DNA from 3 places in the Ottowia sp. SB7-C50 genome. Region 3 is predicted to be linked to each of the others. Evidence: predicted binding sites of a transcription regulator. Region 3 holds the regulator's gene; each other region holds the start of a gene.

Region 1 (10,630 bases), 1.7 Mb from region 3:
CCAGCTGGGTCAAATACGCCATCGACTTCGACGGCGACGGCCGCGTCGACCTGTGGAACAGCGAAACCGACGTCATCGGCTCGGTCGCCAACTACTTCAAAGGCTACGGCTGGCAGCCCGGCCTACCCACGCACTACCCCGTGCGCCTGACCCCCGAAGCCCAGATGGACGCCCTGCTGGCGCCCGACATCCTGCCCAGCTTCAGCGCCGACAGTTTTGCCGCCAAAGGCGCCCTGCCCCTCAACGGCGGCACCGCCCACCCCGGCAAGCTGGCCCTGATCGAACTGCAGAACGGCGACCCCGCCCTGCCCGGCAACGAGCCGCAATACGTCGCCGGCACCGAGAACTTCTACGTCATCACGCGCTACAACTGGAGCAGTTATTACGCGATGGCGGTGATCGACCTGGGGCAGGAAGTGGCGGCGGTGGTGGGGCGCTGACTTTCGTAGGACGGGCATTCATGCCCGCGATCGCGCCCGCAAAATCACCCGGCGGTCGGCACCAGAAAATCCCGGCTGACATGCGCCCCCAACTGGTTCACCCGATCCAGAAACTGCGTCAGGAACGCATGCAGCCCGGTGGCCAGGATGTCGTCGATGTGGCCGTAGCGCAGTTCGGCGCGCAGGCGGCCGGCGTGGCGCATGGTGGGGCCTTGGGGTTCGGCACCGACCAGCAGCAGGTTGTTGAGCACTTCGCTCATGCAGTGGTGCAATGACCGCGGCATGGCTTCGCGCAGCATCAGCAGTTCGGCCACGCGCTCGGGCTCGATGACGTCGCGGTAGACCTTGCGGTAGATCTCGAAGCCGCTCAGGCTGCGCAGGATCGCGGCCCAGTGGTAGAAGTCGTATTCCAGATCCTTCTCGCTGGCAGCGCCGAAGAATTCGCTTTCGACGGCGTGAAACTTCACGTCGAGGATGCGCGCGGTGTTGTCGGCCCGCTCCAGGAAGGTGCCCAGGCGCAGGAAGTGAAACGCCTCGTCCTGCAGCATGGTGCCCAGCGTGACGCCGCGCGACAGGTGGGAGCGAAATTTCACCCATTCGAAGAACGCGCCGGGGTCGCGGTCGAAGGCGCCTTCATGGCGCATGCGGCCGATTTCCAGCCAGGTCTGGTTCAGCGTTTCCCACACTTCGGTGGTGAGCGTGCCGCGCACGGCGCGGGCGTTTTCGCGCGCTGCCTTCAGGCAGGCAATGATGGAGGCAGGGTTGTCCTCGTCCAGCACCATGAAGTGCATCACGCCCTGCGGCGTGACGTCGCCATGGCGCGCGCTGTAGGCGGGCAGCAGTTCGGACAGCGACAGCACGCCCAGCCAGCCATATTGCGACACCGCCGCCGATTGCGGCAGCAGCGAGGTTTCGTAATGCACGTTGAGCATGCGGGCGGTGTTCTCGGCCCGCTCCGTGTAGCGGGACATCCAGAACAGGTGATCGGCGGTGCGGGAGAGCATGGGTCAGTTCCAGTTAAGCCTCGAACCCCGGCGCGCTGACGCGCGCGGCGGTGTTGTGGTGCTGCGCACCCTGTCCGCTACCGCGGACAGAACGGCCCGCTCGGTGTAGCGGGACATCCAGAACAGGTGATCGGCGGTGCGGGAGAGCATGGGTCAGTTCCAGTTAAGCCTCGAACCCCGGCGCGCTGACGCGCGCGGCGGTGTTGTGGTGCTGCGCACCCTGTCCGCTACCGCGGACAGAACGGCACGCTCCGTGTAGCGGGACATCCAGAACAGGTGATTGGCGGTGCGTGAAAGCATGGGTGAAGTTCCGCATTGGGCGTTGAACGTTGAGCGTGGCGTGCTGTTCAGAACGACTGGCTTTGACTCTGAAAGCCGGACGCCGAGCGCTGCACCTGGCGTTGCGTGCCAAGGGCCGAGCCTTCCTCCAGCACCCACGTGTCCTTGGTGCCCCCACCCTGCGACGAGTTGACCACCAGCGAGCCCTGCTTGAGCGCGACGCGCGTCAGGCCGCCGGGGACCATCTGCACCTCGGTGCCGCTCAGCACGAACGGGCGCAGGTCGATGTGGCGCGGGGCGATGCCGGCGTCGACGTAGGTGGGGCAGCTGGACAGGCTGAGCGTGGGCTGGGCGATGTAGCCGTCGGGCCGGGCCAGCACGGCGCGGCCGAATTCCTCGATCTCGGCGGCGGTGGACGCGGGGCCGACCAGCATGCCGTAGCCGCCGGCGCCGTGCACTTCCTTCACCACCAGGTCCTTCATGTTGGCCATGACGTATTTCAGGTCGTCCGCGTCGCGGCACATGTAGGTGGGCACGTTGTTCAGGATCGGCTTCTCACCCAGGTAGAACTCGATCATCTTGGGCACGTAGGGGTAGATCGACTTGTCGTCGGCCACGCCGGTGCCGACACCATTGCAGATGGTCACATTGCCCGCGCGATACGCCGCCATCAGCCCGGCGCAGCCCAGCGATGAGTCGGCGCGGAACACCTGCGGGTCGAGGAAGTCGTCGTCCACGCGGCGGTAGATCACGTCCACCCGCTGCGGGCCGCGCGTGGTGCGCATGTAGACGAAGCCGTCCTTGACAAACAGGTCCTGCCCCTCTACCAGCTCGACGCCCATCTGCTGCGCCAGGAAGGCGTGCTCAAAGTAGGCGCTGTTGTACATGCCGGGCGTCAGCACCACCACGGTGGGGTCGGCCGACGTGCTGGGGCTGCTGGCGCGCAGGGTTTCGAGCAGCAGGTCGGGGTAATGCGCGACGGGCGCCACGCGGTGCTGGCTGAACAGGTGCGGAAACAGCCGCATCATCATCTTGCGGTCTTCCAGCATGTAGCTGACGCCGCTGGGCACGCGCAGGTTGTCCTCCAGCACGTAATACTCGCCCTGGCCGTCGGCGTTGCCGGCGCGCACGATGTCCACGCCCGAGATGTGCGAATAGATTTGGTTGGGCACCGCCACGCCCTGCATGATGGGGCGGTATTGCGCGTTGTTCATCACCTGCTCGCGCGGCACGATGCCGGCCTTCAGGATTTCCTGCCCGTGGTAGACGTCGTGGATGAAGCGGTTGAGCGCCGTCACGCGCTGCACCAGGCCGCGCTGCAGCATGTCCCACTCGGGGGCGGGGATGATGCGCGGGATCAGGTCGAAGGGAATCAGCCGCTCGGTGCCGGCGCCGTCCTCGTCCTTGGCGCCGTACACGGCAAAGGTGATGCCGACGCGGCGAAAGATGACCTCGGCCTCCTCCCGGCGCGCGCGCATGACGTCGGCGCTCTGGCCCGCCAGCCAGCCGGCGTAGCTGCGGTAATGGCCGCGGATCGCGCTGCCGTGGTAGGCCTGCGGGTCGGCCTGGGTCGAGGCCAGGCTTTCGTACATCTCGTCGAACGGGTGCATGGCCTTCGGGGCTCCTCTGTGTTCCTGGCGGTCGGTCGGCATGTGTGCCGTTTCGTGACTAGCATAGCAAGATGCAAGCCATGTCCGGCGGCGCACCAGCCTTCAGGGCAGCCGGTGGTGCCAGTAGCGCGCCGCGTGCGCGCGCTCGCACCGCAGTGCATCGGGTTGTGCACTGTTCCAGCGCATCGCACCACAACGGGGCGAATCGGCCACCCGCACGCCGCGCGCGGTGTAGCGCGCCAGCACCTCGGGCACCGGGTGGCCAAAGCGGTTGCGATAGCCAGACTGGATCAGCGCCCAGTCGGGGCGCACGGCGGCGACGAAGTCCGGCGTGGACGAGGTGCGGCTGCCGTGGTGCGGCACCAGCAGCACGTTGGCGCGCAGAGCGTTGCCGTGCACAGCCACCAGCGCGCGTTCCTGCTCGGCCTCGATGTCGCCCACCAGCAGCGCCGCGCGGCCGCCGCCCTGCACGCGCAGCACGCAGCTCATGGCGTTCGATTTTCTCGGTGCGCCATAGTCCGCCGCGGCCGGGTGCAGCAATTCGAAGCGCACGCCGTCCCAGTCCCACGCCTGCCCGGCCTGGCAGCGCATGGCGGTGCGCGCGCCTTGCAATTCGTGCCCTTCCTCGATGGACGACAGCAGCGCCGCGCTGCGCTGCATGGCCAGCACGGCCCCGGCGCCGCCGGTGTGGTCGCTGTCGCGGTGGCTCAGCACCAGCGTGTCGACGCGCTCGCCCAGCGCGCGCAGCAGCGGCACCAGCACGCGGTGGCCGGCGTCGCTTTCCAGTGAATAGCGCGGCCCGGCGTCGTACACCAGCGTGTGGGTGGCGGTGCGCACCAGCACCGCGTTGCCCTGCCCCACGTCGGCCGCCAGCAGCTCGAACTGGCCGGGCACGGGCCGCGCCGGCTGCCACAGCAGCAGGGGCAGCACCAGCGGCAGCCCCGCCACGCGCAGCGCCCACGGCCAGCGCAGGGCCAGCAGCAGCGCCCCACCCACCGCCGCCACGCCCAGCGGCAGTGGCGCGCTGGCCAGCGACACACTGGCACCGGGCCAGCTGGCCAGCCACTGCAGCAGCGCGGCCAGCGGCTGCAAGGCCCAGGCCGCCGCCTGCCACAGCGGCGCCCACGCCATGCCCAGCATGGCCAGCGGCGTGACCACCAGCGTCACCCACGGAATCGCCAGCAGGTTGGCCAGCAGGCCCACCACCGAGGCCTGCCCGAACAGGATCAGCGACAGCGGCGTCAGCGCCAGCGTGACCACCCATTGCTCGCGCAAAAGACGCCCAAAATGCCCGCGTGCGCCTGTCTGCAGGGCGGATGCCGCTCCTGAATCGGTAGCAAACAGCACGCCGACGGCGACAAAGCTCAGCCAGAACCCGGCCTGCAGCAGCGCCCATGGGTCGGCCAGCAGCACCACCGCGCAGGCCAGCAGCCAGGTCAGCCACCAGGGCCAGCGCACGCCGGCCAGTTTCAGCAGCGACACCGTGGCCAGCATCAGCACCGTGCGCTGCGCCGGCACGCCCCAGCCGCTGAACAGCGCATATGCGCCCGCCAGCAGCACGCCGCCGATCAGCGCCGCGTGCGGCGCCGGCAGCAGCAGGCAAGGGTCCAGCCGCGCCGGCAGCCCCCAACGGGCCGAACGCCGCCACAGCCCGCCAACCAGCGCCGCGGCCAGCCAGGCAAACATGGTGATGTGCAGGCCCGAGATGCTCATCAGGTGCGCCACGCCGGTGGCGCGAAAGATGTCCCAGTCGGCCCGCTCGATGACCGCCTGGTCGCCCGTCACCAGCGCGGCGACGATGCCGGCAAAGCGCCGCCCTTCATCACCCTGCCCCGCGCCGCCGGCCAGGATGCGGTCGCGCACCGACTGGCGCGCGCGCTCGATCGGGAAGGCCGCGCCTTCTGCCAGCCGCCGTGGCGGCGCATCGCGCGGGCCGGCGCGCACGTAGCCGGTGGCGCGCACGCCCTGCTCCCACAGCCACAGTTCGTAGTCAAAGCCGTGCGGATTCAAGTTGCCGTGCGGTGCCTTCAGGCGTGCGGTGAACTGCCAGCGGTCGCCCGCGCGCAAATCGGCCGCCAGCGGGCGCGCGGCGTCGGTCTCGTCCGCGGTGCTGGCCGAGCCGTACCACGCCAGCTGCACGCGCGGCGGCACCGCCACGGGTTGGCCGTCGATCTGCGCCGCTTCGACGTCAAAGCGAAAGCGCCAGCCCATGTCGCCGCGTTGCGGCATGCGGCTGACAAGGCCGGTGAGCACCACGTCGCGCCCCTCGATGGCGGGGGCGAGCGCCTGCGCCTGCAACGCACCCGCGCGCAGCCCCACGCCTGCGAAGGCCGCCAGCGCCGCGGCCAGCGCGCACAGCGCCATCGGCACGCGGGCGCGGGGCCCAGCGCTGGCGCGCCAGGCCAGCACCAGTCCCACCAGCGCCGCCGCCAGCAGTGCGGCGTAAGCCCCCGGCTGCCACAGCGCGACCTGCTGCAGCTGCGCCGCCGTGCCCGCCACCACGCCCGCCAGCGCCGCCGGCAGCATCAGCCCCACCCGGCGCGCGGCAAGGTCAGCGGGCGGCACGGGGGCGGCGGTCATGTCCACTCACGCGATCAAATTGCTATGGTTTCAGAAGCATGATTTGCAGTCCTGGCAAGCGCACAGGCGATGACGGGACATCAGCCTACTCGGTCAAGGCCGGTTTTCGTCACAGGGCATGGCCCACAGCTTGCTAGCATGCGTAGCGTATCGGATCACCCGATCAGGAAACCCCATGCCCATCCATGCCGCGCTGCACCACGTCACCCACTACCGCTACGACCGGCCCGTGCAACTGGGGCCGCAGGTGGTGCGCCTGCGCCCAGCGCCGCATTGCCGCAGCAAGATCATTTCGTATTCGCTGGCAGTCGAGCCGGCCAGCCACTTCCTCAACTGGCAGCAAGACCCGTTCGCCAACTGGCAGGCGCGCCTGCTCTTCCCGACAAGACCACCGAGTTCAAGGTCACGGTCGACCTGGTGGCCGAGATGGCGGTCTACAACCCGTTCGACTTTTTTCTGGAACCGGAGGCGGAGAACTTCCCTTTCAGCTACGACCCGCTATTGAAAGAAGAGCTGGCGCCGTACCTGGCGCGCGGGCAGAACGGCGATTTGTTTGAAAAATACCTGGCCGGCATCGACCGCCGCCCGCAGCGCACCATCGACTTTCTGGTCGGCCTGAACCAGCGCCTGCAGCACGACATCGGCTACCTGATCCGCATGGAACCCGGCGTGCAGACGCCCGAGCAGACGTTGCAAAAAGCCAGCGGCTCGTGCCGCGATTCGGGCTGGCTGCTGGTGCAGCTGCTGCGCCATTGCGGGCTGGCGGCGCGCTTCGTGTCGGGCTACCTGATCCAGCTGAAGGCCGACCAGAAGTCGCTCGACGGGCCGAGCGGCACCGAGGTGGACTTCACCGACCTGCACGCCTGGTGCGAGGTCTATTTGCCCGGCGCCGGCTGGATCGGGCTGGACCCCACATCGGGCTTGCTGGCCGGCGAAGGCCACATCCCGCTGGCCTGCACGCCGCAGCCCAGCGGTGCCGCGCCCATCGAGGGGCTGGTGGACGAGGCCAAGGTCGAATTCCGCCACGACATGGCCGTCACGCGCATCCACGAATCGCCGCGCGTCACCCTGCCCTACAGCGACGCGCAGTGGGACGCGATCCTGAAGCTCGGCGACGAAGTCGATGTGCAACTGCAGGCCGACGACGTGCGCCTGACCATGGGCGGCGAGCCCACCTTCGTCGGCATCGACGACCGCGACGGGCCGGAGTGGAACACCGCCGCGCTCGGCCCCACCAAGCGCGTGTTCGCGCTCGATTTGCTGCACCGGCTGAAGGCCAAATATGGCCCCAATGGCTTTTTGCACCTGGGCCAGGGCAAGTGGTACCCCGGCGAGCAGCTGCCGCGCTGGGCGCTCAGCCTGTACTGGCGGCCCGACGGCCAGCCGCTGTGGCACAACCCCGCGCTGCTGGCCGACGAGCGCCAGCCACAGCGCGCCCGGCCCGAGGACGCCGAGCGCTTCATCCACGCGCTGGCACGGCGGTTGGGCGTGGGCACGCAGACCATCCGCCCCGGTTACGAAGACCCGTGGCACTTCATCCAGGCCGAGCGGCGCCTGCCGATCAACGTCGACCCTTTCAACAGCCAGCTGGGCGACGAGATGGAGCGTGCGCGCCTGCGCCGCGTCTTCACGCAGGGGCTGGACAAGGTGATCGGCTACCTGCTGCCGCTGCGCGCGGCCTCGCAACTGGCAGAGTCGCCCGACTTCCTGCGCGAAGTCCCGCCCGATCAGCGCCCGCGCTGGCTCACCGGCCGCTGGTGGTTCCGTGACGACCGGCTGTACCTGGTGCCCGGCGATTCGCCCATGGGTTTCAGGCTGCCCCTGAGCAGCCTGCCGTGGGTCAGCGACGACGACCTGCCAAAGTCCTTCCCCAAGGACCCTTATGCGCCCGATGAGTCCGATGCGCTGGATGCAAGCGCGGAGGGTGCTCCTGAAAAAGAAGCAATCGACCCCAACGACCGCGCGCCCGAACGCGGCGAATCGGCCGCCTGGGTGCCGCGCACCGCACTGGTGGTGGAGGTGCGCGACCCGGTGCGTTCGCACACACCCGACACCGACCTGCCCGAGATCGAGGGCGACGACGAGGCCGCCGAAGCCCGCCGCGCCGCGCGCAGCGCACACCAGGCCGCCGTCGCCAAATACGCGCTGAAGGCGGGCAAGTCGAGCCTGCTGTACGTCTTCATGCCGCCGCTGGACCATGTCGAGGACTACCTGGCGCTGGTCGCCGCCATCGAGCAGACCGCCGCCGAGCTGAACTTGCCGGTGGTGATGGAAGGCTACCCCCCACCACGCGACAAGCGGCTGAAGATGCTGCAGATCACGCCCGACCCCGGCGTGATCGAGGCCAACATCCAGCCGGTGACGAACTGGCGCGAGCTGGTGGACAACACCGAGTTCCTGTACAGCCAGGCGTTTGAGAGCCGCCTGTCGGCCGAGAAGTTCATGACCGACGGCCGCCACACCGGCACCGGCGGCGGCAACCACTTTGTGCTGGGCGGCGCCACGCCCGACGACAGCCCGTTTTTGCGCCAGCCCGAGCTGCTGGCCAGCCTGATCCTGTACTGGCACAACCATCCGTCGCTGTCCTACCTGTTCAGCGGCCTGTTCATCGGCCCCACCAGCCAGGCGCCGCGCGTGGACGAGGCGCGCAACGACCAGCTGTACGAGCTGGAGATTGCGCTGCAAGAGATCCACAAGGCCCGCCAGGAACGCGGTGAGGCGATGCCGCCCTGGCTGGTCGATCGATCCTTGCGCAACATCCTGATCGACGTCACCGGCAACACGCACCGCAGTGAGTTCTGCATCGACAAGCTGTATTCGCCCGAAGGCCCCACCGGCCGACTGGGCCTGCTGGAGATGCGCGCCTTCGAGATGCCGCCGCACGCCCGCATGTCGATTGCGCAGCAGTTGCTGATGCGCGCGCTGGTGGCGCGTTTCTGGCGCACGCCCTACACCGGGCCGGCGGCGCGCTGGGGCACGCAGCTGCACGACCGCTTCATGCTGCCGGCCTATATCCACCAGGACTTCGAGGACGTGATGGCCGATATGCGGCGCGTCGGCTACGCCTTTGACAGCGCGTGGTTTGCGCCGCATTTCGAGTTCCGCTTCCCCATCGTCGGCGACGTGAACGTGCTGGGCATGCGGCTGGAGTTGCGCAACGCGCTGGAACCCTGGCACGTGATGGGCGAGGAAAGCAGCGGCGGCGGCACCGCGCGCTACGTTGATTCATCGCTGGAACGGCTGGAGATGCGCGTCGCGGGCTTCAACCCCAGCCGCTACGCCATCACCTGCAACGGCCACGCGCTGCCGCTGCAGGCGCTGGGCGTCGAAGGCGAATACGTCGCCGGCGTGCGCTTCAAGGCGTGGAACCCGTGGTCGTCGCTGCACCCCTCGATCAAGCCGCACGGACCGCTGGTGTTCGACGTGTTCGACACCTGGTCGGGCCGCTCGGTGGGCGGCTGCCAGTACCACGTGGCGCATCCGGGCGGGCGCAATTACGACACCTTCCCCATCAACGCCTACGAAGCCGAAAGCCGCCGGCTGGCGCGCTTCTTCCCCATCGGTCACACGGCGGGGGCGATGGATGTGCCGCCCGCCACGCTGAATGCGCCCGGCTCGCGCGAGTTTCCGTGCACGCTGGACTTGCGACGCACCAATTGAGTGCAAATGCGACAATGACCGCAACGTGACTGCCCCGCCCGAGGATGAACGCACCGGATCTGCCCGCTGCCGCGCCCCTGTCGGCTGACCGCTTCGAGTTTCCGTCGAGCGACGCCGACCACTTCGACGAAATGCACGCCCGGCCCGCGCTGGACCACGCGCCGGCCGGTTCGCCCGAGTCCGCTGCCAGTGGCCCGCTGACGCCGGCGTGGGCCGAATTCTTCCGCCACTGCGGCCCCGCCCATCCGCAAGAACTGAGCCGCCGCGCCGCGCAACTGGCGCGCCAGCTGCGCGACAACGGTGTCACCTACAACGTCTATGCGGACGAGGTCAATCTGCAGCGCCCCTGGCCGCTGGACCTGTTTCCGCTGCTGATTCCGCCCAGCGACTGGGCGCTGATCGAAGCGGGCGTGCTGCAACGCGTGCGGGTGCTCGAAACCGTGATGTCCGACATCTACGGCGAGCGCCGCCTGCTGAAAGACGGCCTGCTGCCCGCCGCGCTGGTGCAGGGCCACCCCGACTACCTGCGCGCCATGCACGGCGTGCCCGCCGTGGGCGGCAACTTCCTGCACGTGGTGGCCTTTGACCTGGCGCGCGGCCCGCGCGGCCACTGGTGGGTGGTGTCGCAGCGCACGCAGGCGCCGTCGGGCCTGGGCTACCTGCTGGAAAACCGCTCGGCCGTGTCCACCCAGTTTCCTGACGCGTTCGAAACCATGAACGTGCGCCGCCTGGCCGACACCTACCGCGGCTTCATCGAAGGCCTGAAAGCCATGGTGCCGGCGGGCGCCGATTCGCACATCGCGCTGCTCACGCCCGGGCCGTACAACGAGACGTACTTCGAACATTCGTACCTGGCGCGCTACCTGGGCGCCACGCTGGTCGAAGGCGGCGACCTGACGGTGCGCAACCAGCGCCTGTACCTGAAGACGCTGCACGGTCTGCGGCCGGTGCACGGGCTGATCAAGCGGGTGGACGACGCCTTTCTCGACCCGCTGGAGATGCGCCCCGAATCGCGCCTGGGCGTGCCCGGCCTGTTGCAGGCGGTGCGCGCCGGCAC
Region 2 (10,630 bases), 1.8 Mb from region 3:
AGGGTGCGCGCATGCGGCACGGCAGCGGCCAGGTCATCCACCTGGGCCATGGTGCCGTACTGGTCGTCCACGCCCTGGATGGCCAGCAGCGGCGCGCGGAGGGTGCGCACCTCGTCGCGGATGTCGAAATCGCGGAACGCGGGTGACAGCCAGACGTCGTTCCATTGCCAGAAGGCCACCTGCACGTCGTCGTGGTAGCGCGCCAGCCGCTCGCGCAGGTCGGTCGTTTCGTAGGCCTGGCGCGCCTCGGCGATCGACTGCACCGAAATGTCCTCCACCATCACGTGCGGCGCCATGGCCACGCACGCCGCCACCGCGTGGTGCGCGGCGTGAATCAGCGCGATGGTGGCGCCGTCCGAATGGCCGACCAGCACCGGCCGTTCGACGCCCAGCCGCGCCAGCAGCCGGGGCAGCACCTCCAGCGCCTCGCGATGCATGTAGTCCGGCTGCAGGCGACCCGACCGCGTGCCGTTCGCGTGGCGGCGCGGCGCCCCGCGCACATCGGCCACCGGGCTGGATCGCCCGTAGCCCTGGCGCGAATACACGATGCCTGCGCGCCCCGTGGTGGCGCACAGGCTGGCCGGCCAGTCGCGCCACATGGCGACCGAGCCCAGCCCCTCGTGCAGAAACACCAGCGGCGGCAGCGCCGGGTCGGCCCCCGGTGGCGCGGGGACTTGTGCCAGCTCAAGAAAAACGCCATCGATGTCCACGGCTTGCATGGCTGCCATGTTAAGTGAGCGCGGGCCGTCGAGCAGCCGTCCTACACTCACGCACTGTTTCAGAAATCTTTCATGGCGATGCCAACTTCCTTTTTACCGATTTCGCGCCGCCGCGCCGCCACATTGCTGGCCGCGTCTGCCTGGCCCGCGGCCTGGCTGCACGCGCAACCCTCGGCGCCGGCCACGGCGGCGCCGCGCGTGCCGGCGCCGGTGTTCGTGCTCAACTCGCTGGACGGCAACGTCAGCGTGATCGACGCGGTCCGCTGGACCGAGATCAAGCGCATCCCCACCGGCAAGGAGCCGCACCACCTTTACCTGACGCCGGACGAGAAGTCGGTCATCGTGGCCAACGCCGCCAGCGACTCGCTCACCTTCATCGACCCGCGCACGGCCGAGGTGCAGCGCACGGTGCGGGGCATCCGCGACCCTTACCACCTGCGCTTTTCGCCCGACATGAAGTGGTTCGTCACGGCCGCCAACCGGCTGAACCACATCGACATCTACAGCTGGAACGGCACCGACCCCACGCTGGTCAAGCGCATCCCCACCGGCCGCACGCCCAGCCACCTGTGGATCGACACGAAAAGCACCACCGTCTGGTCCAGCATGCAGGACAGCGACGAGCTGGTGGTGATCGACCTGGCCACGCAGACGCTGAAGCACCGCGTCAAGACCGGCCCGCTGCCGGCCGACGTGTTCGTCACGCCCGACGACCGGCACCTGCTGCTGGGCCTGACAGGCGGCGACGGCGTGGAGGTGTACGACGTGGCTGGCGGCAAGGCGCCGCAGCTGGTCAAGACCATTCCCACCGGCAAGGGCGCGCACGCCTTCCGCGCCACGGGCGACGGGCGGCACGTGTTCGTCAGCAACCGGGTGGCCAACACCATCAGCAAGATCGACTACGAGAAGTTCGTCGCGGTCGACACCTTTCCGGCACCGTCGGGGCCGGACTGCATGGACATCTCGGCCGACGGCTCGCTGATCATGGTCGGATCGCGCTGGGCCGGGCGCCTGACGCTGATCGACGTGAAGCAGCGCAAGGTGGTGCACCAGGTCAAGGTGGGCAAGTCGCCGCACGGTGTGTGGACGCTGGATCATGCGCCGAGGCAGTAAATCCCCCCCTGAGGCGCTGCGCGCCTTCCCCCCCAGGGGGACGACGCTGGCGGCCGGGCCAAGCCCGCTCCGCGGCGTCCGCGACTGGCCTGCTCCGCGGCCTCTGGTTCGACGACTAGGGGGGCGCCTACAGGCATTGGCGATTGCTATTTTTTCAATAGCTGCCTGCGCTTTTGGGACGGGCGCTGCGGCGCAAAAAGCACCGGAATCGTGCAAGCCTGTGTACCTGACCTTCGACACCGGGCACATGGGCGTGGCGCCGCTGATCGCCGATGTGCTGAAGCGCCGCAACGTGCGCGCCACCTTCTTCGCCGCCCAGGAAGGCACGCGCGAAGGTGACGGCACGCTGGGCAAGCATTGGGCACCGTGGTGGAAGGCGCGCGCCGCCGAAGGGCACGAATTCGCCAGCCACACCTGGGACCACGCCTACTGGCAGGGCGACCTGCCGCCGGCGCAGCCGGGCGGCGCGCCGCGCTTTCGCATTCGCCCGTCGTCGGGCGCGCAGGCCGGCAAGACCATGAGCTGGACCGCCGAGCAGTACTGCGGCAACCTGCAACTGGCGGCCGACCGGCTGGCCTCGGTCACGCAGCACAAGGTGCTGCCGCTGTTCCGCGCCGCAGGCGGCAAGACATCGCCCAAGCTGCTGGCCGCCGCTGAGGCCTGCGGCTTCAAGCACGTCGGCTGGGCGCCGGCCGGCTTTCTGGGCGACGAATTGCCCAGCGGCCAGTACCCCAACGACGCGCTGCTGAAAAAGGCGCTGCAAGACATCCGCCCCGGCGACATCCTGATGGCGCACCTGGGCATCTGGTCGCGCCAGGACCCGTGGGCGCCCGCGGTGCTGGAGCCGCTGGTCAGCGGCCTGCAGGCGCGCGGCTTCTGCTTCAAGACCTTGCGCGAGCATCCCGATTACCAGAGCTGGATCGCGTCGCACGGGGGTTGACCACCTGCAAATTTCGCCCCGATGGGGAGGGGCCTCGATATCGCTTGCAAATCAAACCACTTGAATCCTCGTCATTCCCGCAAAAGCGGGAATCCCTGCATCCGCCGGCAGCGCGCTTTGGCATGCGCCGCTGGAGGCCCGCTTTCGCGGCAATGACGGGTGAGCGGGGCGGTTTCAGGCGGACGTGTTTTGGATCAACAGGACCATGCTTGACAACGTGACCGACGCCTTCGCCGCCGCGCAGCAGTGGCTGTTCGAAGCCGCCGTGCAGCCCGTGGCTTTTGCGGTGGGCGCTGGCAACCTGCTGGAAGACGGCTTTGCCGCCACCGGCTGGTTGCTGGCGGGGTTGGTGCAGATCGCCGTGATGCTGCTGGTCATCGGCCCGCTGCAGCGCCTGTGGCCGGTCGAGCGCGTGAGCGACCGGCACGCCATCGCCATCGATGTGGTCTACACGCTGATCCACCGGCTGGGGCTGTTCAAGCTGGTGATGTTCTTCAGCGTCGAGCTGTGGCTGACCGAAGGCATCGGCTGGCTGCGCGCGCACGGGCTGCCCACGCTTCAGGTCGACCAGTTGTGGCCGGGCGTGACCGATGTGGCCTGGGTCAGCTTTCTGATTTACCTGGTGCTGTTCGACGCCATCGGCTACCTGATCCACCGTGCGCAGCACCGCTGGCACTGGTGGTGGCAACTGCACGCCGTGCACCACAGCCAGCGCCAGATGACGATGTGGAGTGACAACCGCAACCACCTGCTCGATTCGGTCATCACCGACGTGATTTTTGTCGTCGTCGCCATCGTGATCGGCGTGGCGCCGGCGCAGTTCGTGGCGCTGGTGGCCGTGACGCAGTTGCTGGAAAGCCTGCACCACGCCAACCTGCGCTGGTCGTGGGGCCGCATCGGCAACCGGCTGCTGGTCAGCCCCAGCTTTCACCGCCGCCACCATGCCATCGCGCTGGGGCATGAGCCGGGCACGAGCGCCTACAGTCCCTACGGTGGCAACTACGGCGTGTTGTTTCCGTGGTGGGACATGCTGCTGGGCAGCGCCGACTGGCGCCCCGGCATCGACGCCACCGGCATCGACGACCAGGTGTTGCGCGGGCGCGATTACGGGCGTGGCTTCTGGGCGCAGCAGTGGCTGGGGCTCAAGCGGCTGGCGGGGCTCGACCGCCGGCCCGCAGACGCCGCCGAAAAGCTATGAGTTGCATAGCTGCTCGCGCTGTATGGGCAAGCGCTGGCGGCCAGAGTGAATGATGAAAACGCTGCCAGTTCCACCGCGCTGCGGGGTGCCATGCTGAAGCCCTTGTTTGACGCCTTCGTGCGCGCGCTGGCCCAGGCCTTTGTGCCGCGCGTCATCGGCATGACGCTGCTGCCCTTGCTGGCCATGACGGCGTTGTCGCTGGTGCTGGGCTGGCTGTGGTGGGACGCCGCCGTGGCCTGGATGCAGGCGGCGCTGCACGGCTGGGCGGTGCTGAACTGGCTCGACGGCCGGCTGGGCATCGACCGGCCCGGCGGCCTGGTCGGGCTGCTGGCGCCGCTGGCCGTGGTGGCGCTGGCCACGCCGGTGATCGTGCTGGCCACCTTGTCGATCGTGTCGATGCTGCTCACGCCCACGCTGGCCCACAGGGTGGCCGAGCGGCGCTTTCCGCAGCTGGCGCGGCAGCGCGGCGCGTCGCTGGCGGCTTCCATTGGCTGGTCGGCCGGCTCGCTGGCCGTGGCGGTGCTGGCGCTGCTCGTCACGCTGCCGCTGTGGCTGGTTCCGCCGCTGGTGCTGGTGCTGCCGCCGCTCATCTGGGGCTGGCTGACCTATCGGGTGATGAGCTTCGACGTGCTGGCCGATTACGCCAGCGCAGAAGAACGCCGCGCCATCCTCAAGGCGCACCGCTGGCCGCTGCTGGCCATGGGCGTGCTGTGCGGGTACATGGGCGCCGCGCCCGGCGTGGTGTGGGCGTCGGGCCTGCTGTTTGCCGCGCTGTTCGTCGTGCTGGTGCCGGTCGCGATCTGGATCTACACCTTCGTGTTCGTGTTCTCGTCGCTGTGGTTCGCGCACTATGCGCTGAACGCGCTGCAGCAACTGCGGGCCGAGCGCGCGCCCGCTCCGCCCGCGCCCGTGGCGCTGCCGCCCGAGCGGCCTGCCGTGACCGATGCTTCCTGGAGAGATGCCCATGCCCGCCGCTGAAACCGCCGCGCCCGTGTTCGGGCTGATCATCGTCGGCGACGAAATTTTGTCCGGCAAGCGCGCCGACAAGCACCTGCCCAAGGTGATAGAACTGCTGGCCGCGCGTGGCCTGCGCCTGGACTGGGCCGAGTACGTGGGCGACGACCCGGCCCGCATCACGGCCGCGCTGCGGCTCGCCTTTGCCAGCGGCGACGTGGTCTTTTGCACCGGCGGCATCGGCGCCACGCCCGACGACCACACGCGCCAGTGCGCCGCCGCGGCGCTGGGCGTGCCGCTGGCACTGCACCCCGAAGCCAAGGCGCTGATCGAGGAACGCATGCAGGACGTGGCGCGCGAGAAAGGCGAGCCCTACCAACCCGACCGCGCCGACAACCAGCATCGCCTGAACATGGGCGTGTTTCCGCAGGGCGCGCGCATCATTCCCAACCCTTACAACAAGATTCCGGGGTTTGCGCTGGCTGGATCTGCGAAGGGTGCTCATCCCGCCGCCGGGCCGCTCCCAAGGCGGGATGCGGCCCCCTCGGGGGGCAGCGCAGCATGCGAAGCAGCGGAGCGTGGGGGCGACAATCCCGCCGCCGGGCCGCTCCCCAGGCGGGATGCGGCCCCCTCGGGGGGCAGCGCACCGCGCGCAGCGGGGGAGCGTGGGGGCATGATTTATTTTTTGCCGGGGTTCCCCGTGATGGCCTGGCCGATGATCGAGTGGGCGCTGGACACCGATTGGTCGCACGCCTTTCAGCGCACCGCCTGGGTCGAGCGCTCGGTCATCCTGTACGGCAGCATGGAAGCGACGCTGACGCCGGTGATGCAGCGCGTCGAGGCCGCGCACCCCGGCATCAAGGTGTTCAGCCTGCCCAGCGTGGATCACCCGCAACACGGCGCGCACATCGAACTGGGCGTCAAGGGGCCGGCGGCCCAGGCCGAGGCGGCGTATGTCGATCTGCGCGCCTGGCTGCAGCCCTTCGACCTGCGCTATGGCCCTGAATTGGTGCGCTGAAACGTGCGACGCACCAATAATGTGCGCTGCAAAGCCAAATCGGTGCGTCAAACGTGCACGCTTTGCGATCTGCGTCAGTCCATCCGGGCCTGTCTGAAGGCACAATCCGAGCCGGTGCGGAATGCGCCACGCGGGTGCAGGCCCTCGCGGCGCTGGCATGGAAGCTGCATTCCCCGTCTCGTCAACCTTTTTGAACCACCATCCCCACAGGAGAACTCTGATGGCCAAGTCCGTCGCCGACGTCATGAAACTGGTGAAGGAAAACGAATGCAAGTTCGTCGACTTCCGCTTCACCGACACCCGGGGCAAGGAGCAGCACGTCAGCGTGCCCGTGTCCCACTTCGATGAGGACAAGTTCAGCGAAGGCCACGCGTTCGACGGCTCCTCCATCGCCGGCTGGAAGGGCATCGAGGCTTCGGACATGCTGCTGATGCCCGATCCGGGCACGGCCTATATCGACCCCTTCTACGACGAGCCGACGCTGGTGCTGACCTGCGACGTGCTGGAGCCGGGCGACGGCAAGGCCTATGAGCGCGATCCGCGTTCGCTGGCCAAGCGCGCCGAGGCGTACCTGAAGGCGTCGGGCATCGGCGACACCGCCTACTTCGGCCCCGAGCCGGAATTCTTCGTGTTCGACAGCGTGCGCTGGGCCACCGAGCCGGGCAACAGCTTCTACAAGATCGAAGAGTACGAAGCGCCCTGGAACAGCGGCCAGAAGCTCGAAGGCGGCAACCGCGGCCACCGCCCCACCACCAAGGGCGGCTACTTCCCCGTTCCGCCGGTCGATTCGACGCACGACATGCGCGCCGAAATGGTGCTGATCCTCGAAGCGCTGGGCGTGCCGGTCGAAGTGTTCCACCACGAAGTGGCGGGCGCCGGCCAGATGGAAATCGGCACCAAGTTCAGCACGCTGGTCGAGCGCGCCGACTGGACGCAGCGCATGAAGTACGTCATCTGGAACGTGGCCGACAGCTACGGCAAGACGGCCACCTTCATGCCCAAGCCCTACCACGGCGACAACGGCAGCGGCATGCACGTGCACCAGTCGATCTGGAAGGGCGGCAAGAACCTGTTTGCCGGCAAGGGCTACGCCGGTTTGAGCGATACCGCGCTGCACTACATCGGCGGCATCATCAAGCACGCCCGCGCGCTGAACGCCATCACTAACCCGACCACCAACAGCTACAAGCGCCTGGTGCCGCACTTCGAGGCGCCCGTCAAGCTGGCCTATTCCAGCCGCAACCGCTCGGCCTCGATCCGCATCCCGCACGTGGCCAGCGACAAGGCGCGCCGCATCGAGGCGCGCTTTCCGGACCCGATGGCCAACCCGTACCTGTGCTTCTCGGCGCTGCTGATGGCGGGTCTAGACGGCATCGAGAACAAGATCCACCCCGGCGAAGCCGCCACCAAGGACCTGTACCACCTGCCGCCCGAAGAGGACAAGCTGGTGCCCACCGTGTGCCACAGCCTCGACCAGGCGCTGGAAGAGCTGGACAAGGACCGCGCCTTCCTGACCAAGGGCGGCGTGTTCACCGACAGCTGGATCGACGCCTTCATCGAGCTGAAGATGACCGAAGTCAACCGCATCCGCGTGCAGGTCAACCCGGCCGAGTACGATATGTACTATTCGTTGTAATGTGCGTCGCCGCACGGCGACTTCGTTACCTTCAGGGCGGCTTTGGCCGCCCTTTTTGCTGCCGCGGCGGGAACATGCCGTGGTCAAGCGGGTCTATTTGCCAGATACTCCGCATTCTGGACCGGTGTCCTGATCTCGCGGCGTGACCGGACTTTGGAATTTTCATGAAAACCCCACTGCTGACCCTTTGCTACCCCGTGGCTGCCGCCGTGCTGGCGGGCGCGGCTTTGCCGGCGGCGGCGCAGGACCGCATCTACCGCTGCGGCAACGAATACACCAACCAGATCAAGGGCCGCAGCGACTGCAAGGTGGTGGAGGGCGGCAACGTCACCGTGGTGCGCGGCACCGTGCCGGCCGCGGCCGCCCCGGCGCCCGCGCCCGCCACGCGCAGCGCGGCCGCCGCGCCGTCGGCCGCCCGCGCGCCGGGCAGCGCACCCGCGGCCGCGCCGCGCATCGACACGCCCGAGCAGCGCGCGCGCGACGCCGACGCCAAGGCGATTCTGGAGCAGGAACTGCGCCGCGCCGAATCGCGCCAGGCCGAGCTGGTCAAGGACTACAACAACGGCGAGCCCGACAAGATCGGCGGCGAGGCCCGCAACTACCAGAAGTACCTGGACCGCGTGGCCGAGATGAAGGCCTCCATCGCCCGCAACCAGAGCGACATCGAAGGCATCCGGCGCGAACTGGGCCGCTTCAAGTAAGCGCGCCCGCGCCTGTGCAAGCGCCCGGCGGGCCGCCCGGTTTTCTGCGAAAATCATAGCTGCCAGCGCTTGATGGACAAGGGCTGGCGGCCCATTTCGCCGTCGCCCATGCCCTCATCCCGCCGTCCCCATCCCGCGCGCTTTCAGGCCTTCGACCTGCTGGTCACGCTGGTCGCGGTGATCGACGAGGCGGCTGTGGTGCTGTTTGCCAACGCGGCGCTGGAAGACGCCGTGGGCCTGTCCTGGCGCAGCATTGAAGGCACGTCGCTGCAGCAATACTTTGCCGACGGCGCCACGCTGCGCCACGCGCTGCAGGGCGCGCGCGGCAACGAATTTGCTGCGCTGCGCTACGACGCACAACTGAAGCGCCACGGCGGCGAACACCTGCCGGTGCATGTGATCGTGGCGCAGACGGAAACGCCGGGCGAGCTGGTGGTGGAGCTGCTGCCGCTGGAGCAGCAGGCGCGGCAGGAGCGCGAGGAGCGGCTGGCCGAGCAGGCCAAGGCCAACAAGGAGCTGTTTCGCAACCTGGCGCACGAGGTGAAGAACCCGTTGGGCGGCATTCGCGGCGCGGCGCAGCTGCTGGAGATGGAAATCGACGACCGCGCGCTGCACGAATACACGCAGGTCATCATCCACGAATCCGACCGCCTGCAGCTGCTGGTTGACCGGCTGCTGGCGCCGCACCGGCACCAGCCCAAGGTGGAGGACGTCAACATCCACGAAGTGTGCGAACGCGTGCGCGCGCTGGTGCTGGCCGAATTCCCGCGCGGGCTGAAGGTGGTGCGCGACTACGATACCTCGATCCCCGACTTTCGCGGCGACCGCGAACAGCTGATCCAGGCCGTGCTCAACATCGTGCACAACGCGGCGCAGGCGCTGGCCGCGCGCATCGCGCAGGGCGACGCCGAGATCGTGCTGCGCACGCGCGTGCTGCGGCAGGTGACTTTCGGCAAGCAGCGCTATCGACTGGCACTGGAATTGCATGTCATCGACAACGGGCCGGGCGTGCCGGACTCGATCAAGGACCGCGTGTTTGCGCCGCTGGTGTCGGGACGCGACGGCGGCAGTGGCCTGGGCCTGACGCTGGCGCAGACCTTCGTGCAGCAGCACCACGGCCTGATCGAGCTGGAAAGCCAGCCCGGGCGGACGGATTTCCGGATCCTCATTCCGCTGCCCTGAAACCGTGCAACCCGATTGCGAGGAGCCTGCCGACATGAAGCCCATCTGGATCGTGGACGACGATCAATCCATCCGCTTCGTGCTGGAAAAAGCCCTGTCGCGCGAAGCGCTGCCGACGCGCTCGTTCACCCAGGCGCGCGAGGTGCTGGCCGCGCTGGACGAAGGCAGCACGCCGCAGGTGCTGGTCAGCGACATCCGCATGCCGGGCGGCAGCGGGCTCGACCTGCTGAGCCAGGTGAAGGAGCGCCTGCCCGGCCTGCCGGTGATCATCATGACCGCGTTTTCCGACCTGGACAGCGCGGTGTCCAGCTTTCAGGGCGGCGCGTTCGAATACCTGCCCAAGCCCTTCGACCTGCCCAAGGCGGTCGAGCTGATCCATCGCGCCGTCGCCGAGAGCCGGCGCGAAGACACGGTGGGCGAAGCGCAGGCCACCGCGCCCGAAATGCTGGGCCAGGCGCCCGCCATGCAGGACGTGTTTCGCGCCATCGGCCGGCTGTCGCAAAGCCACGTGACGGTGCTGATCACCGGCGAATCGGGCAGCGGCAAGGAGCTGGTGGCCCGCGCGCTGCACAAGCATTCACCGCGCGCCAGTGGGCCTTTTGTTGCTATCAATACCGCAGCAATCCCGAAGGACCTGCTGGAAAGCGAACTGTTCGGCCACGAGCGCGGCGCCTTCACCGGTGCGCAGACCATGCGTCGCGGGCGCTTCGAGCAGGCCGACGGCGGCACGCTGTTCCTCGACGAGATCGGCGACATGCCGTTCGACCTGCAGACGCGGCTGCTGCGCGTGCTGTCGGACGGCCATTTCTACCGCGTGGGCGGCCACGCCGCGGTCAAGTCCAACGTGCGCGTGATCGCCGCCACGCACCAGAACCTTGAGCAGCGCGTGAAGGAGGGCGCCTTCCGCGAAGACCTGTTCCATCGGCTCAACGTGATCCGCCTGCGGCTGCCGCCGCTGCGCGAGCGGCGCGAGGACATTCCGGCGCTGGCGCGCCACTTCATGCAGCAGAGCGCGCGCCAGCTGGGCGTGGAAGCCAAGCGCCTGTCTGCCCCCGCGCTGGCGCGGCTGGAGCGCTTTGCGTTTCCTGGCAACGTGCGCCAGCTGGAGAACCTGTGCCACTGGCTCACCGTGATGGCGCCGGCGCAGGTCATCGAGGTGAAGGACCTGC
Region 3 (10,630 bases):
GCCGCGCGCGCTGAGGTCGAAGCGGAACAGGCGGCATTCGATGGGGCCGTTCCACAGCGGCACGCGGCGCGATTCCTTCAGCCGCAGGCGGCCGGGCAGCTTCAGGTCGGGCGTCAGCAACCAGGCCGTCCAGCCGGCGTAGTGGCTCTTCCAGTGCGCGGCCAGGCGCGTGAAGAACTCATCGCCCGCATTGACTTCGGCCGCCGTGCGGGCCGCGCCGTCGGCGCCGCGCTGGTGGGCCAACGTGCCGCTCTGAAAGGCTTCGCGCCCGTGCCCCTTCTGCCCCGCCACGCCGGCGGCGGCGATGCGCTCGCCATACGGCGGGTTCATCAGCAGCACGCCGGGCTGCGCGGTGGGTGGCATGCGCTGCAGCGCGTCGCCGCCGCGCAATTGCACCGCGTGGGCGACACCGGCGCGCTCGGCGTTGCGCTGTGCAAAGTCGACCATGCGGTGGGCGACGTCGCTGCCGAACACGTGAATGGCGCCATCCTTCAAGCCCAAAGCGCCTCCAGCGCTTGCCTGATCAGCGTGAGCAGCTTCTTTTTTTATAGCATTCCACTGCGCCGCGTCGAACGGACGCAGGCGCTCGAACCCGAAGCGCCGCTGCCCGCCAGCCGGCAGGCCCAGGCGCAGTTGCGCCGCCTCGATGACGATGGTGCCGCTGCCGCAGCAGGGGTCGTACAGCGGCGAGTCGACCACGCGCCGCTCGGCCGGCAGCCACCAGCCGCTGGCGGCCAGCATGGCGGCGGCCAGCGTCTCCTTCAGCGGCGCGTCGCCCTTGTCCTGCCGCCAGCCGCGCTTGAACAGCGGCTCGCCGCTGGTGTCGATGTACAGCGTGGCGTGCGTGGCGTCCAGGTGCGCGACGACGCGCACCTGCGGCGCGTGCGTGTCGATGCTGGGGCGCACGCCGCCCGCGTGGGCGCGAAACCGGTCGGCTACCGCGTCCTTCACGCGCAGGGTGGCAAAGTTGAGGCTCTTGAGCGGACTCGCCTGCGCCGTCAGGTCGACGCGGAAGGTCTGTTGCGGCGCAAACCAGTCCTCCCACGCCGCGCCCGCTGCCAGCGCATACAGGTCCTGCTCGTCGCGGTACGGCGCATGGGCCAGCTCGATCAGCACGCGCTGCGCCAGGCGGCTGTGCAGGTTCAAGCGCTGCATCAACGCCCAGTCACCCCGCACGCGCACACCGCCGCGCACCGTCAGCAAGTCCTGGCCCACCAGGCCGCTCAGGCCGTGCACCTCATCAGCAAGAAAACCCTCGACGCCACCGGCGCAGGGAAGAAACAGGGTCAGCAATGTCATGGAGGTGTGGGAATCCAGCAAGCGCCAATGATGCCCCATGCGCCAGCCTCGATCACACGCCCCCGCGCGGCCATGTCAAATGGCCGCGGAGCAGGCCATGCGCGGGCCGCCCAAGCCGGGGTCCCCCCCCGGCGACCAGCGGCGTCCCCCTGGGGGGAAGGCGCCGCAGGCGACTCAGGGGGGGGGCCGTCCTCCTCAAGCTCGCCACCGGAATGCGCAGCGCCTCGCGGTACTTGGCTACGGTGCGGCGCGCGCAGTCGATGCCTTGCTCCTTCAGCATGTCCGCGATCTTGCTGTCGGACAGCGGCTGGCTGGCATTTTCGGCGGCGATCAGTTGCCTGATGAGCGCGCGCACCGCCGTGCTGCTGGCGTTGCCGCCGGCTTCGGTGGCCAGGGCGGAGCCGAAGAAATACTTCAGCTCGAACGTGCCGCGCGGCGTGGCCATGTACTTGGCGGTGGTCACGCGCGAGATGGTCGATTCGTGCACGCCCAGTTCATCGGCCAGTTCGCGCTGCACCATAGGGCGCATCGCCACCTCGCCATGCACGAAGAAGTTGCGCTGCCGCTCGACGATGGCCGTGGCCACGCGCAGGATAGTGTCGAAGCGCTGCTGGATGTTCTTGATGAACCAGCGCGCTTCCTGCAGCCGGCTGGCCAGCGCCTGGTGGCCTTCGCCGCCCTTGCCGCCGCGCAGCGCGCTGGCGTAGAGGTCGTGCACGCGCAGGCGCGGCATCACGTCAGGGTTGAGCTGTACGCGAAAGCGCTGCACGCCGCCCGCGCCGCTGGCGGTGACGATGACGTCGGGCACGATGGCGTTGCGCTCGACGTCGGCAAAGGGCCGGCCGGGCTTGGGGTCGAGCCGCGCGATCAGCGCCATGGCGGCGCGCACCGCGTCTTCGGCGTCGCCCGTCAGCTGCGCCAGCTTTTTCGCGTCGCGCCGCGCCAGCAGGTCGAGCACACCGGGCTGGGCGCACACCTTCAGCGCGCTGGCGATCACCGCCTGCTCGCTGGCCGGCACGTCGCGCTCGGCCTGGCGGCTTTTCAATTGCAGCGTCAGGCATTCGGCCAGGTGGCGCGCGCCCACGCCGGGCGGCTCCAGCGATTGCAGCAGCTTCAGCGCCAGGCTGAAGCGGTGCACCAGTTCTTCCAGCTCCTCCAGGTCGTCGCCCTCGTCGGTCAGCGTGGCGGCCAGCTGGGCGAGCGAGTCTTCCAGATAACCGTCGTCGTTCAGCGACTCGATGAGAAAGTGCAGCGCCGCCCGGTCTTCGGGCGACAGCCGCAATGCCAGCGCCTGGCGGTGCAGGTGCTCGGTCAGCGACTCGTGCGGGCCGCCGCGCTCGCCCGGGTCCAGTTCGTCGTCGCCGTCCGCCCCGCGGGCGCGCGCCGGGGCATCGCCGCCCCATTCGCTGTCGTCGGGCGTGACCTCGACGCTGCCGTCGCCGTCCCAGCTGTCGGGCAACAGGCTGTCGACGGGGGCGTCGCCGGCGGCGCTGGGGTCGTCTGTGGTGGACGCCGCTTCATGGATGCGGTCGCCTTCGCTGACGCGCGTGTCGGCACGGGCCAGCCCGAATTCCTCGCGCGGCGCGGCGTCGTCCTCGCGCTCGAGAAACGGGTTGTCGTCCAGCATCTGCTCGACTTCGCTGGCGAGTTCCAGCGTGGACAGCTGCAGCAGGCGGATCGACTGCTGCAGTTGCGGCGTCAGCGCCAGATGCTGCGAAACGCGCAGCGACAGGCCGGGCTTCATGCGGTCCTTGCAGCGGGCATCGGCCTTGTGCCCCCTCGCGCAGCAGCGGCGGGCAGGCGCGCCAGCGACTCAGGGGCGTGAGCTGTCACAACCTGAAATGCTCGCCCAGGTAGACGCGCCGCACCTCGGGGTTGTCGACGATGTCGGCTGGTGTGCCGGTCGCCAGCACGCGGCCTTCGCTGATGATGACCGCGTGGTCGCAGATGCCCAGCGTCTCGCGCACGTTGTGGTCGGTGATCAGCACGCCGATGCCGCGGTCCTTCAGGAAGGCGATGATGCGCTGGATCTCGATCACGGCGATGGGGTCGATGCCCGCGAATGGCTCGTCCAGCAGGATGAAGCGCGGCTGCGTGGCCAGCGCGCGCGCGATTTCGACGCGCCGGCGCTCGCCGCCCGACAGCGCCGGCGCGGGCGAATCGCGCAGCGAATTCACGTGCAGCTGCTCCAGCAGCTCGGTCAGGCGGCGCTCGATCTCGGCGCGCGGCAGCGCGCGGCCATCGGGGCCGACCTGCAATTCGAGCACGGCACGCACGTTCTCGGCCACGGTGAGCTTGCGGAAGATCGACGCTTCCTGCGGCAGATACGACAGGCCCAGGCGCGAGCGCTGGTGGATCGGCATGTGCTCGATCGACCGGCCATCAATGGTGATGCTGCCCGCGTCGGCGCGCACCAGGCCGACGATCATGTAGAACGACGTGGTCTTGCCGGCGCCGTTGGGGCCCAGCAGGCCCACCACCTCGCCGTTGGCGACGTCGAGCGACACGTCGTGCACCACGCGGCGCGCGCCGTAGTTCTTGCGCAGGCCGCGCACTGCCAGCCGGCTCTGGCCCGCATCGACCGCCGGCATTTCCGCGACCGCCACCTTCACCCGCCTGCCCCTGCTGGCAGCCGGTCGGCCGGGCGCAGCGGCACGGCAGCGGGCGCCGACGGCGGCGCGGCGGGCGCGGCACCGCTGGGGTTGCGCGGTGCCAGCGTGGCGCGCACGCGGCCGCCCGGCGCGGCCGAAGGCGCACCATCGGCGCGCGGCGCGCCGTCGACGGTGTAGACCTCGGTGGTGTTGTTGTAGACGATCACGCTGCCCAGCACCTGGTCCTGCAGCGTGGCGCCGGCCAGCCGGCGCATTTCGGCGCGGCGCAGAAAGCGCACCGTGTCGGCCTTGCCGTCGTATTCGATGGTTTCGCCTTCGCCTTCGATGAATTCGTCGACGCCTTCGCGCTTCTGGCGGAAGAAGGCGCGCTTGCCGGGCTCGGCGAACATGGTGCCGAACTGGTTGCCGTTGGCGTCCTGCCGCACTTCCAGCCGGGCGCCGCGCATCACGATGGTGCCCTTGGTCACCACCACGCGGCCGGTGAAGGTGGATAGCTGCTTCTGATCCTCATAGCGCAGGGCATCGGACTCGATGTTCATGGGCTTGTCGCGGTCGGCGCGCTCGGCCCAGGCCGACGTCGCGCCCAGGGCCAAGGCCATCGCCCACGCCAGCGCAGCTACAGAGGTAAAAAACGGGTGCTTCATCAAAGGCACGCTTTTTGCTTGATCGATGCGTTTCATTGTAGGGCGGTTCGACCGGCCGGCCCGCGGCGTGCGCATGAAAAAAGCCCGCCAGGGCGGGCTTTGGGGGGCACGCGCGGCGCCGCGATCAGCGCTTGCGCTCCTGTGCGATCAGGTTGTTGGCGATCTGGATCATGCGCTCGAATCCGCCGGCCATGGAGCCGTCGGTGTAGTACTTGCCCGCAATGCCCAGCGCCGGCGTGCCTTCGACCTTGTAGGCCTCCTGCAACTGCACCGCGCGGCGCAGCTTGCTGGCCACGCCGAAGGACTTGTAGGCTTCCTCGAACTTGGCGCGGTCCACGCCCTGCTCGGCGATCCAGGGGAACAGCACCTCGGGCTTGTCGACGCGCTTGCGCTCGGTCTGCAGGGCGTCGAACACCTTGCCGTGCACTTTTTCCAGCGCGGCCGGACCCATGGTCTCCAGCGCGTAGTAGATGCGCTGCAGCGGCTCGAAGCTGGTCTGGAAGCCCACGTGCACCAGGCGCACGTTCACGTCCTTCGGCGCCGCCTTCTTCCAGGCGCTGAACATCGGCTCGAAGTTCTTGCAGTGCGAGCAGCCGTACGAAAAGAACTCGATCACCTCGATCTGCCCCGCGGGCGACTCCACCGGCGCGCGCTCCTTCAGCGTGACGTAGCCCGGACCGGACTGGGCATGGGCAGGCAGGGCCAGCAGGCCGGGCAGGGCAAAGGCGGTGGCCCCCAGGGCAAATTCACGACGTTTCATGGGATCAGGATTCCGTTTCTTTCAACAGGCATCAGAGTGGCTGCGCTGCCGGCGAGTTCCGCTCACCACGGCGCCACCGTGTGAAGAATTTGTCAACTTCTCACCCCAGGGCTGCGCAGCAAGCCCTGAAAACGGGCCGCGGAGCAGGCCATTCGAGAACGCCGCGGAGCGGGCTTGCCCCGGCCGCCAGCGTTGTCCCCCACCGGGGGGAAGGCGCCGCAGGCGCCACAGGGGGATTAGCTTTTGGGGGATCACCTCTGCACCCGCACCAGCGCCGAGTCAAAGCCATTGCCATCCAGGCGGTCTTTCACCCGGTCGGCGGCGTCCTTGTTCTGGAACGGCCCGACGCGCACGCGGTAGACGGTGCGGCCGGACTGTTCGCGCTCGGTCACGCGGGCCTCGACGCCCATCAGCTGCAGGCGGGCGCGCTGCGCGTCGGCGTCTTCGGACGTGCGGAACGCGCCGGCCTGCACGAAGTAAGTGAACGCTTCGGCCGTCTGCGCGGCGGGCGCGTTGCCGGAACGGGCGGCCGCCAGGTCACCCAGCGGGTCGTTCGAGGTGGGGCGGGGCGGGCGCGTGGCCACGGGGGGCGGCTCGGACGCCTTGTCGGCGGCGCGCGTGGCAGGCTTGCTTTCCGCCGTGCGCGGCGGCTTCGTTTCGGCCGGCTTGCTTTCGGCCGGCTTCGTTTCAGCCGATTTCACCTCGGCGGGCTTGACCTCTGCCGGCTTGACCACGGCGGGCGCGGGGCGCGCCACTTCGGCCGGCGCCGGAATGGGCGCCGGCTCGGGCGCGGGCGCCACGGTGCCGCTGCTGACGGTGCCGCCGCCGCTGGGCTTGGCCGCATTGCGGTTGCGCAGCGGCGCGTTGGGGTCCCAGTCGCGGTTCTTCTCGGCTTCGGCCGCGTCCTGGCCGCTGGTGCGCGACGTGTTCTTGTTGACGAACGGCACCGGCACCTTGGCGACGTAGATGGCCACGCCCAGCGCCACGGCCAGGCCGAAGACCACGCCCAGGATGACGCCGAGGAAAGTGCCTCCCCCCTTGAGTTGCTGCGCGCCTTCCCCCCAGAGAGGAGGCACCGACAGTGGCCGGTGCAAGCCCGGCCACGGCGGTCGCTGGCATGGCCTGCTCCGCGGCCACTCGGTTCACTTTCACTGCATGCATGCGGTGCGGACGGAAATGAAAAATCATGGTGGGATAACGCGTTACATCCGGGCGGGGGCCGACACGCCCAGCACCGACAGGCCATTGTGCAATACCTGCGCGGTGGCGGCGACCAAGGCGAGGCGGGCTTTTTTCACCGTGTCGTCATCGACCAGGATGCGCTCGGCGTCGTAGTAGCTGTGGTAGCTGGCGGCCAGCTCGCGCAGGTAGAAGGTGACGTCGTGCGGGGCAAAGTCCTGCGCGGCGGCGGTCAGCATTTCGGGGTATTTGGCCAGTTGAAGCATCAGCGCCTGCGCGGCGGGGGTGTCGAGCGGCGCCAGATCGGCATCGGCCAGCGTGCCCAAGTCGCCGCCCCAGGCATCCAGCACCGAGCAGATGCGCGCGTGGGCGTACTGCACGTAATACACCGGGTTGTCGTTGTTCTTCTGCACCGCCAGGTCGACGTCGAAGGTGTATTCGGTGTCGGGCTTGCGGCTGAGCAGAAGAAGCGCACCGCATCCGCGCTGGTCCATTCGATCAGGTCGCGCAGCGTGACGTAGCTGCCGGCGCGCTTGCTGATCTTGACCTCTTCGCCGCCTTTGACCACGCGCACCATGGTGTGCAGCACGTAGTCGGGGTAGCCGGCCGGAATGCCGACACCCGCCGCCTGCAGCCCGGCGCGCACACGGGCGATGGTGCCGTGGTGGTCGGTGCCCTGGATGTTGACGACCTTGGGGTAGCCGCGCTCCCACTTGGTGATGTGGTAGGCGACGTCGGGCACGAAGTAGGTGTAGCCGCCCTCGGACTTGCGCATGACGCGGTCCTTGTCGTCGCCGTAGTCGGTGCTGCGCAGCCACAGCGCGCCGTCCTGCTCGTAGGTGTGGCCGCTGGCGACGAGCTTCTGCACCGCCGCCTCGACGCGGCCCGAGGTGTACAGGCTCGATTCCAGGTAGTACTCGTCAAAGGCCAGGCGAAAGGCGTGCAGGTCCTTGTCCTGCTCGTGGCGCAGGTAGGCGACGGCAAACTGGCGAATGCCGTCCAGGTCATTGACGTCACCGCTGGCGGTGAAGCGGCGGTCGTCGGCCTGCACGGTCTTCTTCGCCAGAAAGTCTGCCGCGATGTCAGCGATGTAGTCGCCGTTGTACGCCGCCTCGGGCCAGCCGGCGTCGCCCGGCTTCAGGCCCTTGGCGCGCAATTGCACCGAGTTGGCCAGCGTCTCGATCTGCACCCCGGCGTCGTTGTAATAGAACTCGCGGTGCACCTGCCAGCCTTGCGTGGCGAACAGGTTGCAGATGGCGTCGCCCAGCGCCGCCTGGCGGCCGTGGCCGACGTGCAGCGGGCCGGTTGGGTTGGCGCTGACGAATTCAACCAAAACACGGCCTGGCGCTTGTCCAGACTGCCCATACAGCTCTTTTTTTGAGAGCACTTCACACACCGTCTGCTGCTTGGCGGCGGGCTTCAGGCGGATGTTGAGAAAGCCGGGGCCGGCCAGTTCGATGGCGTCGGCCCAGCGCTGGAAGGCGGGCGTGGCCTCCAGCGCGGCCTTCAGCTGTTCACCCAGCGCGCGCGGGTTGGTCTTGAGCGGCTTGGCCAGCTGCATGGCGGCGGTGACGGCCAGATCGCCGTGCGCCGCCTGCTTGGGCGATTCGAAGGCGGCCTTGTCGCCGGCGCCGGGCGAGATTCGGTCCAGCTCGGTCGCCAGGGCGCCAAGCAACTCATTCTTCACGGATTGCATCGGCGAATTCTACGGGGGCGGCCACGGCGCGCCCGCCGAATGGCGGCATGATACGCACCGTGAACGCGACCGACCCCCGCCCGCCACGGCTTTCCTGCATCATGCCGGCCTACAACGAGGCCGCCAGCCTGCCGCGCGTGGTGCCCGAGGTGCTGGCCGCGCTGCAGGCGCTGTCACCCGCCGTCGAGCTGATCGTGGTGGACGACGGCAGCCGCGACGACACGGTGGCCGTCGTCACTGCGCTTCAGCAGCAGCACCCGCAGCTGGTGCTGCTGCAGCTGTCGCGCAACTTCGGCAAGGAAGCCGCGCTGTCTGCCGGGCTGGACCACGCGCAGGGGGATGTCGTGTTCATCATGGATTCGGACGGCCAGCACCCGGTGGCGCTGCTGCCGCGCATGCTGCAGGCGTGGCAGCAGGGCGCCGAAGTGGTGTACGCCGTGCGTCGCACGCGCGACGACCAGACCGCCCTGCACCGCAAGCTGGCCGGCGCGTTCTACGGCTTGGTCAACTGGGGCGCGCGCGTCAAGGTGCCAGCCGACGCGGGCGACTTCCGGCTGATGGACGCGCGCGTGGTGCGCGCGCTGCGCGAGCTGCCCGAGCAGCACCGCTTCATGAAGGGGCTGTACGCCTGGGTTGGTTTTCGCAGCCTGGCGCTGGACTACGAGCCGCTGCCGCGCCAGGCGGGCCACAGCCACTACGGGCTGCGCGGCGCCTTCCGCCTGGGCACCACCGGCCTGCTGGCGTTTTCGGCCGCGCCGCTGCGGCTGATGGGGCTGGTCGGCGTGCTGCTGGCGCTGGCGGCGCTGGGCTATGGCCTGTGGGTGGTGGGCGAATACTTCGTGCTGGGCATCGCCGTGCCGGGCTACGCCACCATCGTGGTGGGCATGATGTTTCTGGCCGGCGTGCAGTTGATGGCCGTCGGCCTGCTGTCGGAATACGTGGCGCGCATCTACGACGAGGTCAAGCGCCGCCCGCTCTACCTGGTGGCGCGGCGCACCGGGCAGGGCCTGCCCGCAGACCCGCACGCATGAGCGCGGCACGCACCGGCTTGTGGTTCGGCGTGGTGGGCGTGGCGGCGGCGCTCACGCACGCGGCGGTGTTCGGCCTGCTCCAGTCCGCCCTGTGGCCCGAGCTGGCCAACGCCGCCGGCTTTGCGGTGGCGTTCTTCGTCAGCTTTTTCGGCCACCGTTTCCTGAGCTTTCAGGACGCCGGTACCGGCCTGTGGACGAGCCTGCGGCGCTTTGCCGCCACGGCGCTACTGGGCTTTGCCGTCAACGAAGCCGTGTTCGTGCTGCTGCTGCGGGTCTTCAGCTGGCCGTCATGGCCGGCGCTGATTACCGCGCTGGTCGTGGCAGCCGGGCAGACGTTCGTGCTGAGCCGCTTCTGGGCCTTCCGGCGCTGACTGCCACAGGTCCCAGCGGTCGCCGTCGACCACGCGGCGCCAGCCGGGCGGCGGGGTGAAGTCGATGAGCGCGCCGGCCTGATCCTTCACGCGCGACTGCGCCACCAGCCAGCGCCGCGGCTGCGCGGCAGCCTCGACCAGCGCATCGGGCGCGCGCATCAGCTGGGCGGCGCGCGCCGGCTCGAAATCACCCGCCTCCAGCATTTCGCGCTCCCAGCTGTCGCCGATGCCATCGCGTGTGGCCGGCCAGTGCTGCGCCACCACCAGGGGCGCGGTCAGGCCGGCGATGAAGGGCAGGTCGTAGGGAAAGCTGCCGCTGCCTTCCAGATAGATCGGCTCGCCCGGCGCCGCGCGGCAGGCCAGTTCGCGCGCCAGGTCACCGGTCAGCCGGTGGCGCTGGTTCGGCCCGAAGCCGAACGTGATGACCAGCGCCACCAGCAGCGGCAGCGCGGCCAGCGCCGCAAACCAGCGCCCTTCGTGGCGCCGGCCGGCCATCGCGCGCTGCCAGCCGGCCGCCGCCAGCAGCGCCAGCGGCGGCAGCACCGGCAGCACGTAGCCGATCAGCTTGGAACGCGGGATGGAGAAGAACAGCAGAATCGCCAGCAGCCAGACCCAGGCCAGCAGGAAGGTGTCCTTCGCTATATTTTTGGAAGCGTCATGCGCTGCATCCGCCTGCGCCGGGCGCCGAAACAGCATGAAAATCGGCCATGGGAACAGCAGCGCCAGCAGCCCCACGATGTAGAACCACCACGGGTGCTGGTTGTTGAAGCCGCCGCCCGTGTAGCGGCCGAACTGGTGCGCGCCGAACATGTAGCGCCACAGGTCAGGATAGCGCTGCGCCGCCAGCACGAACCATGGCACGGCGATGGCGGCAAACAGCGCCAGCCCGCTCAGCCACGGCAGGCGCGGCACCTGCCGCCAGCGCCGCGCCAGGCTGAGCCACACGAACAGCACCAGCCCCGGCAGCGCCACGCCAATCAACCCCTTGGACAGCATGCCCAACGCGCAGCACGCGAAGCCGGCGCGCGCCCAGCCGGC

What was found. Region 3 encodes sigma-54, which starts transcription at its own class of promoters, with help from an activator protein. Its sites were predicted from a motif close to TGGCANGNAANCTGCTTT; they were not measured.
Region 1: a site for sigma-54 is predicted at 3,397-3,414, ahead of R0D99_RS09610 (circularly permuted type 2 ATP-grasp protein). Genes of this name have one in related genera too.
Region 2: a site for sigma-54 is predicted at 6,096-6,113, ahead of glnA (type I glutamate--ammonia ligase). Genes of this name have one in related genera too.

Annotation. Positions count from the first base shown of each region.
Region 1 is NZ_CP136995.1:2,017,905-2,028,534, forward strand. Features, by position in the region: gene mltB (lytic murein transglycosylase B) at 1-440, shown strand, start outside; gene R0D99_RS09600 (alpha-E domain-containing protein) at 485-1,444, opposite strand; gene R0D99_RS09605 (alpha-E domain-containing protein) at 1,448-1,594, opposite strand; gene R0D99_RS17345 (alpha-E domain-containing protein) at 1,598-1,744, opposite strand; gene R0D99_RS09610 (circularly permuted type 2 ATP-grasp protein) at 1,792-3,333, opposite strand; gene R0D99_RS09615 (DNA internalization-related competence protein ComEC/Rec2) at 3,436-5,913, opposite strand; partial or broken gene R0D99_RS09620 (DUF2126 domain-containing protein) at 6,089-9,573, shown strand; gene R0D99_RS09625 (circularly permuted type 2 ATP-grasp protein) at 9,618-10,630, shown strand, end outside.
Region 2 is NZ_CP136995.1:2,126,247-2,136,876, reverse strand. Features, by position in the region: gene R0D99_RS10140 (alpha/beta hydrolase) at 1-719, opposite strand, end outside; gene R0D99_RS10135 (YncE family protein) at 798-1,832, shown strand; gene R0D99_RS10130 (polysaccharide deacetylase family protein) at 2,053-2,772, shown strand; gene R0D99_RS10125 (sterol desaturase family protein) at 2,978-3,970, shown strand; gene R0D99_RS10120 (EI24 domain-containing protein) at 4,061-4,948, shown strand; gene R0D99_RS10115 (competence/damage-inducible protein A) at 4,935-5,942, shown strand; gene glnA (type I glutamate--ammonia ligase) at 6,163-7,578, shown strand; gene R0D99_RS10105 (hypothetical protein) at 7,743-8,279, shown strand; gene glnL (nitrogen regulation protein NR(II)) at 8,388-9,461, shown strand; gene ntrC (nitrogen regulation protein NR(I)) at 9,496-10,630, shown strand, end outside.
Region 3 is NZ_CP136995.1:329,381-340,010, reverse strand. Features, by position in the region: gene R0D99_RS01600 (THUMP domain-containing class I SAM-dependent RNA methyltransferase) at 1-1,299, opposite strand, end outside; gene rpoN (RNA polymerase factor sigma-54) at 1,352-3,043, opposite strand; gene lptB (LPS export ABC transporter ATP-binding protein) at 3,129-3,890, opposite strand; gene lptA (lipopolysaccharide transport periplasmic protein LptA) at 3,908-4,555, opposite strand; gene R0D99_RS01580 (thiol:disulfide interchange protein DsbA/DsbL) at 4,680-5,315, opposite strand; gene R0D99_RS01575 (SPOR domain-containing protein) at 5,567-6,391, opposite strand; partial or broken gene argS (arginine--tRNA ligase) at 6,518-8,190, opposite strand; gene R0D99_RS01565 (glycosyltransferase family 2 protein) at 8,292-9,221, shown strand; gene R0D99_RS01560 (GtrA family protein) at 9,218-9,592, shown strand; gene R0D99_RS01555 (glycosyltransferase family 39 protein) at 9,509-10,630, opposite strand, start outside.